DNA from 2 places in the Bacillus sp. NEAU-Y102 genome. Region 2 is predicted to be linked to the other one. Evidence: a T-box and tRNA genes for the amino acid it is inferred to sense, from the RefSeq annotation. Region 2 holds a T-box; the other holds one or more tRNA genes.
What was found. A T-box is a leader RNA that pairs with one kind of tRNA and senses whether it is charged. The one in region 2 lies ahead of lysS (lysine--tRNA ligase), so its partner is inferred to be a tRNA-Lys.

Region 1: it encodes a tRNA-Lys, which carries the amino acid that the T-box ahead of lysS (lysine--tRNA ligase) is inferred to sense. The anticodon was not compared.

Annotation. Positions count from the first base shown of each region.
Region 1 is NZ_JBTWFK010000015.1:198-3,781, forward strand. Features, by position in the region: tRNA gene ACYFX0_RS27630 (tRNA-Val) at 1-7, shown strand, start outside; tRNA gene ACYFX0_RS27635 (tRNA-Thr) at 12-87, shown strand; tRNA gene ACYFX0_RS27640 (tRNA-Lys) at 101-176, shown strand; tRNA gene ACYFX0_RS27645 (tRNA-Leu) at 191-271, shown strand; tRNA gene ACYFX0_RS27650 (tRNA-Gly) at 301-375, shown strand; tRNA gene ACYFX0_RS27655 (tRNA-Leu) at 392-480, shown strand; tRNA gene ACYFX0_RS27660 (tRNA-Arg) at 484-557, shown strand; tRNA gene ACYFX0_RS27665 (tRNA-Pro) at 568-641, shown strand; tRNA gene ACYFX0_RS27670 (tRNA-Ala) at 657-729, shown strand; tRNA gene ACYFX0_RS27675 (tRNA-Met) at 750-826, shown strand; tRNA gene ACYFX0_RS27680 (tRNA-Ile) at 831-907, shown strand; tRNA gene ACYFX0_RS27685 (tRNA-Ser) at 925-1,017, shown strand; tRNA gene ACYFX0_RS27690 (tRNA-Met) at 1,046-1,122, shown strand; tRNA gene ACYFX0_RS27695 (tRNA-Asp) at 1,126-1,201, shown strand; tRNA gene ACYFX0_RS27700 (tRNA-Phe) at 1,211-1,286, shown strand; tRNA gene ACYFX0_RS27705 (tRNA-Thr) at 1,301-1,376, shown strand; tRNA gene ACYFX0_RS27710 (tRNA-Lys) at 1,387-1,462, shown strand; tRNA gene ACYFX0_RS27715 (tRNA-Gly) at 1,476-1,546, shown strand; tRNA gene ACYFX0_RS27720 (tRNA-Ile) at 1,557-1,633, shown strand; tRNA gene ACYFX0_RS27725 (tRNA-Asn) at 1,641-1,715, shown strand; tRNA gene ACYFX0_RS27730 (tRNA-Ser) at 1,723-1,813, shown strand; tRNA gene ACYFX0_RS27735 (tRNA-Glu) at 1,819-1,890, shown strand; gene ACYFX0_RS27740 (MFS transporter) at 2,037-3,260, opposite strand; gene ACYFX0_RS27745 (TetR/AcrR family transcriptional regulator) at 3,584-3,584, shown strand, end outside.
Region 2 is NZ_JBTWFK010000008.1:34,180-37,763, forward strand. Features, by position in the region: gene ACYFX0_RS20840 (acetamidase/formamidase family protein) at 1-44, opposite strand, end outside; gene ACYFX0_RS20845 (cell wall hydrolase) at 195-623, shown strand; gene lysS (lysine--tRNA ligase) at 683-2,236, opposite strand; T-box leader at 2,320-2,576, opposite strand; gene ACYFX0_RS20855 (DUF2197 domain-containing protein) at 2,646-2,816, opposite strand; partial or broken gene ACYFX0_RS20860 (SMP-30/gluconolactonase/LRE family protein) at 2,961-3,584, shown strand, end outside.

The DNA.
Region 1 (3,584 bases), on a different contig from region 2:
TCCACCATTTAGCCGACTTAGCTCAATTGGTAGAGCAACTGACTTGTAATCAGTAGGTTGGGGGTTCAAGTCCTCTAGTCGGCACCAGTTTTAATTTTGAGAGCCATTAGCTCAGTTGGTAGAGCATCTGACTTTTAATCAGAGGGTCGAAGGTTCGAATCCTTCATGGCTCACCATTTTAATGAAATATGCGGGTGTGGCGGAATTGGCAGACGCACTAGACTTAGGATCTAGCGCCTTTGGCGTGGGGGTTCGACTCCCTTCACCCGCACTTTTAATAAAATATCTCAAACATGTCTTGCGGAAGTAGTTCAGTGGTAGAATACAACCTTGCCAAGGTTGGGGTCGCGGGTTCGAATCCCGTCTTCCGCTCCAATTTTCAATATGACATGCCGGGGTGGCGGAACAGGCAGACGCACAGGACTTAAAATCCTGCGGTGGGTGACCACCGTGCGGGTTCGACCCCCGCCCTCGGCACCATATGCGCCCGTAGCTCAATTGGATAGAGCGTTTGACTACGGATCAAGAGGTTAGGGGTTCGACTCCTCTCGGGCGCGCTTTTATTAACGGGAAGTGGCTCAGCTTGGTAGAGCACCTGGTTTGGGACCAGGGGGTCGCAGGTTCAAATCCTGTCTTCCCGATATTCCCAAAAACATGGGGCCTTAGCTCAGCTGGGAGAGCGCCTGCCTTGCACGCAGGAGGTCAGCGGTTCGATCCCGCTAGGCTCCACTTATTTTAATATCATTTATGGCGGTGTAGCTCAGCTGGCTAGAGCGTACGGTTCATACCCGTGAGGTCGGGGGTTCGATCCCCTCCGCCGCTACCATAAAGGACCTTTAGCTCAGCTGGTTAGAGCAGACGGCTCATAACCGTCCGGTCGTAGGTTCGAGTCCTACAAGGTCCACCACTAAAGGTTTATATCTCGGAGGTATACCCAAGTTCGGCTGAAGGGATCGGTCTTGAAAACCGACAGGCGGCGAGAGTCGCGCGGGGGTTCGAATCCCTCTACCTCCTCCATTTTTTCTTAAATTACATATTATATCATCGCGGGGTGGAGCAGTACGGTAGCTCGTCGGGCTCATAACCCGAAGGTCGCAGGTTCAAATCCTGTCCCCGCAACCAAATGGTCCCGTGGTGTAGTGGTTAACATGCCTGCCTGTCACGCAGGAGATCGCCGGTTCGACCCCGGTCGGGACCGCCATTTTAATAAGGCTCGGTAGCTCAGTCGGTAGAGCAGAGGACTGAAAATCCTCGTGTCGGCGGTTCGATTCCGTCCCGAGCCACCATTTTGAAGTCGCAAGCCGGCTTAGCTCAATTGGTAGAGCAACTGACTTGTAATCAGTAGGTTGGGGGTTCAAGTCCTCTAGCCGGCACCACTTTCAAAATGAGCCATTAGCTCAGTTGGTAGAGCATCTGACTTTTAATCAGAGGGTCGAAGGTTCGAATCCTTCATGGCTCACCATTTTCAATTTTATGCGGGTGTAGTTTAGTGGTAAAACAAGAGCCTTCCAAGCTCTGGTCGAGAGTTCGATTCTCTTCACCCGCTTTTCAATTATGGGCCTATAGCTCAGCTGGTTAGAGCGCACGCCTGATAAGCGTGAGGTCGATGGTTCGAGTCCATTTAGGCCCACCATAATTGTTCCGCAGTAGCTCAGTGGTAGAGCTATCGGCTGTTAACCGATCGGTCGTAGGTTCGAGTCCTACCTGCGGAGCCATATTTATAGAGAAGTACCCAAGTGGCTCAAGGGGCTCCCCTGCTAAGGGAGTAGATCGCGAACGCGGTGCGAGGGTTCGAATCCCTTCTTCTCTGCCAGAACTGGCCCGTTGGTCAAGTGGTTAAGACACCGCCCTTTCACGGCGGTAACACGGGTTCGAATCCCGTACGGGTCATACTAAAAGAGATAGCATAATCTGCTATCTCTTTTTTGTTGTGTATAGATATAGAAGAAGCTATGACAGATTATAAATAATAAGTTTAAAATAGGATTACCTTTTCTCATACATAAGAAAAGGTAATCCTATTTTTTGAATATGTTTTAACTTTCTATTGAATGTTCATCTTGTTTAATAACAACATGACTATATGCGGAGTGAAGAGTTTTGTAGCCTAAAAGTGCAATAGTTAAGGCAAGGCCTCCTGCTATAATAGCCACATTAAATCCTACATGGGCTCCAAAGTTATCAATAACTAAACCAGCTATCGCTGATCCTAGGGAGACTCCAATTCCAAGTCCTGTAATTGCCCAAGTCATTCCTTCGGTTATCTTTGATTCAGGTACGATTTTTTCCACAAGCCCCATAGTAATAATCATAGTAGGAGCGACAGATAGCCCTGCAAAGAAAACAATAACTACTAGCCAAGTAATACTGTTTACAAAAACTAGTGGCAGCATTGTTATCATGGAAAGTGTGACCGCTATTAAAAACTGATTATAGGGTGGGGTATTGAGTTTAAGAGTACCGAAAATAAGGCCTGCCAGGCATGAACCGATTGCATAGACAGAAAGTACAAAGCTAGCAGCTACTGTGTTTCCTTGCTGCTCAGCAAAAGCTACACTAACGACATCTATTGTGCCGAAGATAGTACCTATAGCAATGAGTGTGAATACTAGTACTCGCAAAGAACCAATTTTAAATACTGTTCCGTTGTTTGTAATGTCGCGAGGGTGTACAGGCGGTTCTGTGCTTTTTTGCATAGTAAATAGGCATACCCCGATTGTAAGAAAAACAGATGATAAAAGTGGCCCTGCTTCTGGGAAGAACATAACACTTAAACTGACAGATAATACAGGACCAATTATGAAGCAAATTTCGTCGACGACCGATTCGAAGGAAAATGCTGTATGCAATTTATGGGATCCGCGGTATAGTTTAGTCCAACGTGCACGTACCATAGCTGACATATTTGGCATACAACCTGCACATAAAGCGGATAGAAATAGCGTCCAATAAGGAGCTTCATATTTCGTACATAGAAGTAAGAGGATTGTAAAGAAAACGCTAATACCTGTAGTCGGAAGAAGTATGCGAGATTGCCCTAATTGATCAGCCATCCGAGAAATATGAGGAGCTAGTAAAGCTGATGATAATGTAAAGGTAGCTGCAACAGCTCCAGCAAGCCAATAGTCACCACTTACTTGAGATAACATGGTAACAATACCAATACCCATCATTGATATGGGCATACGAGCTATAAATCCTGATAATGAGAATCCTTTTGTACCAGGAGCACTGAAAATCTCACGGTAGGAATTAAACATGATAATCACCACAATATTTGACGTGTACATATACATTCTTCATTCTTTTAACTCCTCCTCTGTTTCATTAATACCTTCTATAAAAAGGGACAGTGAGTCAATGTAGGGTATAGGTAAGAAGTTATATTATCTTGTAAGCTAGAAATAATTGACATACGCACCGTATGCCAATATCATATTAACATACGGAGCGTATGTCAATTGAAATGTTTTATCTCTGGATAGAGAGCCGATGTTTAAAGGAGTTATTCTTTTATATAGAGAACGATACTATAGTGCAATTCATTTTGAATAAAGAGAATGAATAGAAGTAGGAGGAAAAGA
Region 2 (3,584 bases):
GGTGACATTGAGTAAATGATATGGTCTTTATGAATTCGATACATAATACCTCTCCCTTTTATATTTATCTACTATTACTAATTAGCTTTTTTTATACAAGCTCCTCTTAAAATTAAATGTTATTTTCATGTAAAAAAGCACGCAGATTGTTTTATAACATACACTCTTTACTATAACAGAAAGGTGGTATCACTATGCCCCTTATTCCATACAACGAAAGTGATGTTGATTTACTAGCTCGATTAATTCGTGCTGAAGCTGAAGGCGAAGGTCGCCAAGGTGAGGAGTTAGTTGGATGCGTTGTAGTAAACCGTGTATTTTGTGATTGCTTAGATTTTAAACAACTCCGTACCGTACGAGACGCTGTATATCAAAGCCCCGGCGGATTTGAAGCAGTACAATATGGATATTTTTATCAACGCGCTCGTGAATCAGAAAAAGAAATCGCACGAAAAGTTTTACAAGGTCAATGGCGCTGGCCTGCACGATGGGCTCTTTGGTATTTCCGTCCAGTTGGAGCTTGTCCGCCTGAATGGTATAATCAGCCATTTGTAGGACAGTTTAAAAGCCATTGTTTTTATGAACCAAGTGGTGATGAATGTCCGAAAATGTATTCACGATAGTAAAATTTGCAACGCAAGTACTTAGAAATTTTGGTACTTGCGTTGCTTTTAACTGTGTTTTAGAAATCTAATAGTGTGATGAAATTTTCTATGCCTACTACATGTATTAATAATGGTATACGAGGACCATTTGATTGATTCATAATGAGCTTATATATAATAGTGAATAATTGTTTTTGATTTTCTTTCATTATTTTTTTATTTTCATGATGACAAATCGCATATAATTGCTCCATTAAGTGAGAGTAATCTTTGTTAGAACGAAGTATATCGCAAACTTCTACTAACCATTCTTTCTGTCTTTCATCCAATGTGTTGTAAAACTCTGTATTTCTCTCTTGATTTACCGCAATTAATTTTTCAGATTGAAAATTTCTTATCCAATACTCTGTGCGATTACTCACCGCTCTCATTTCATCTAATGCATAGCTCCTATCTATTTTCTTTAATATCCCCTGTAAAATAGTTGAATCAAAATTTAATAATGGTAACGTTCCTGCTACTTGATTAAATTTCGGATATTCTTTAAACCCGATAGTAACTCTAGAAAGTTTAATTGCATCAAGTAAATCTTCATTTTTGAGCGTTTTATTTTCATAACTATCTTTCAATCGCTCATATTCTGTATAATTGCGAATCACATCTTCATCAAGACCGATATGAAAAGCTGCGTTTGGTCTATATTTTGCAAACATAAACAGAATTACTTCTGGTAAATACACTTTTAACAACTCACTAGGTGTAATACTATTTCCTGAAGAACTAGACATTTTTTCATGATTGCCTTTAATTCCAATAAAATCATAAGCAACATAATGAGGAGCTTCACGATTGAATATTTTCCTTGCAATTTCTTTTGATACATTATAACTACCCGTTTCTGATGAATGGTCTCTGCCACCCGGCTCAAAAACAACCTCCTCTATCATCCATCTCATCGGCCAATCGATTTTCCAATTTAGTTTCATTTTATTTGTATTTAATACGGATAACTCTTTTTCATTTCCGCATTCACATTCATACCGGATTGTTTTTAATACTTCATCAAAATGTGTAATAGTTGTTGTATCTTTCCCGCACCTCTCACAATATAATGTAGCTGGATAAAAGCTCTCTCGCTCTTCTTCACTACACTCTCCAGTTTTAAAATCCATTAAAATATCATATATATCTTTTCGTTTATACAAAGCCTCTAATATATTTTCGTTATACCTTCCGCTTCTATATTCATCATGTTGATAAATAAATTCCACTCCAATTCCAAATGCTTGAAGCGATTTTTCAAACTCTTTTTCAAAATGCTCCGCATACGAGTTATGACATCCATACGGATCTGGAATATCACAGTATGGCATACCAATATACTTTGCAAAAGATGGATCAATATTTTTTGGAACTTTTCTAAACCTATCATAATCATCCCACGAAAATATAAAACGAGTCTTTTTCCCTAAATCTTGAAGTGCTCTTACTACGAAATAAGTCGTTACGATTTCACGAAAGTTCCCAATATGAACAGAACCTGACGGACTAATTCCAGATGCACAAACAAACGTTTCTTTATTTGGATGTTTCCTAATTAATTCATGTGCTACTTCATACGCCCAATGCATATATTACTCACCTCAATTATTTTTTTGTTTTCTAATTTCCAGTTTTATGCAACAAAAAAACTCTCACCCCCAAGATTATTCATCTTGAGGACGAGAGTTGTTAGCTTCGCGGTACCACCTCAGTTTGTTAATATGTCACCATATTAACCTCTTCAGGTACGGCAAAATATGCTTATACCCTATCTCTATAACGGGAGAACCCGTCGCACCATCCCTAAATAAATTAGTTCCTTGCGCAGCTCCAAGTCTTTTTTCGTTAAGATGTATACCGCTCTTTCTCAGCTACCAGAGCTCTCTGTACGTATTCTTTCTTAACTACTCTTCTCTTCTATGCCTTAAATATTAGTTTTTTAATATGATAATTTATAACACTTTTATTGTCAAACTTTTCCGAATCGAAATCGTAAAATTATCTAAAAAAATTCTTTATCGCTTCTAATTGAATTTTGTGGCTACACTCATCACAACAATATGCCCCTTTTGGTTTCTCTTTAAATCGCTTATATTTTTCACTACCTTCGTAAACACGAAATATATTCTTACAAGAAAAGCAAACAATTTCATAAAACATCATATGCATTTTCCTCTCCTTGTTTATACACTTTTTTAATCACTTGTGAGAAGGTCATTTTTCTACATTATAAATTTTAATATCCTTTGACTAAAAGGTTTACCTCTATTCTTATCGAATTATATTAATATCTTATAACGCGAGGTGAACATCTTGTTCAGTAATATAGAATTCGTTTTAGATGCTAAAGCAAGTTTAGCTGAAGGACCATGTTGGAATGAAAAAAAGCAACTTTTATATTGGGTTGATATTATGGAGAGAAAATTATGCATATACAATCCTACCGCTAATACGAACCGAGTAATTGCTCTCAATCAACAAATTGGCTGTGTTGTTCCATATTTAGAGGATGTACTACTCTTAGCTATGGAAAACGGCTTTTATTCTATTAATGTAAATACAGAAAAACTGACACATATTTTTGACCCCGAACAACATTTAATAGAAAATCGTTTTAACGATGGAAAATGTGATCCCGCTGGTCGTTTCTGGGCAGGTACTACAGATACATACGGTATTAATGCTGCAGGTTCCTTATATTGTTTACATAATAATTTGAGTGTAGAGAAAAAAATTTAACATGTAAATACTTCAAACGGAATGGCTTGGTCACCTGATCATACATACCTTTACTTTATAGATACACCTACTAAAAAAGTGGTTCGCTATCAATATAATATACGTACTGGAGAAATTCATAATCCAAGTGATGTAATCATTTTCTCTGAAAATGAAGGTCTACCTGATGGTATGACAATTGACGAAGAAGGTTGTTTA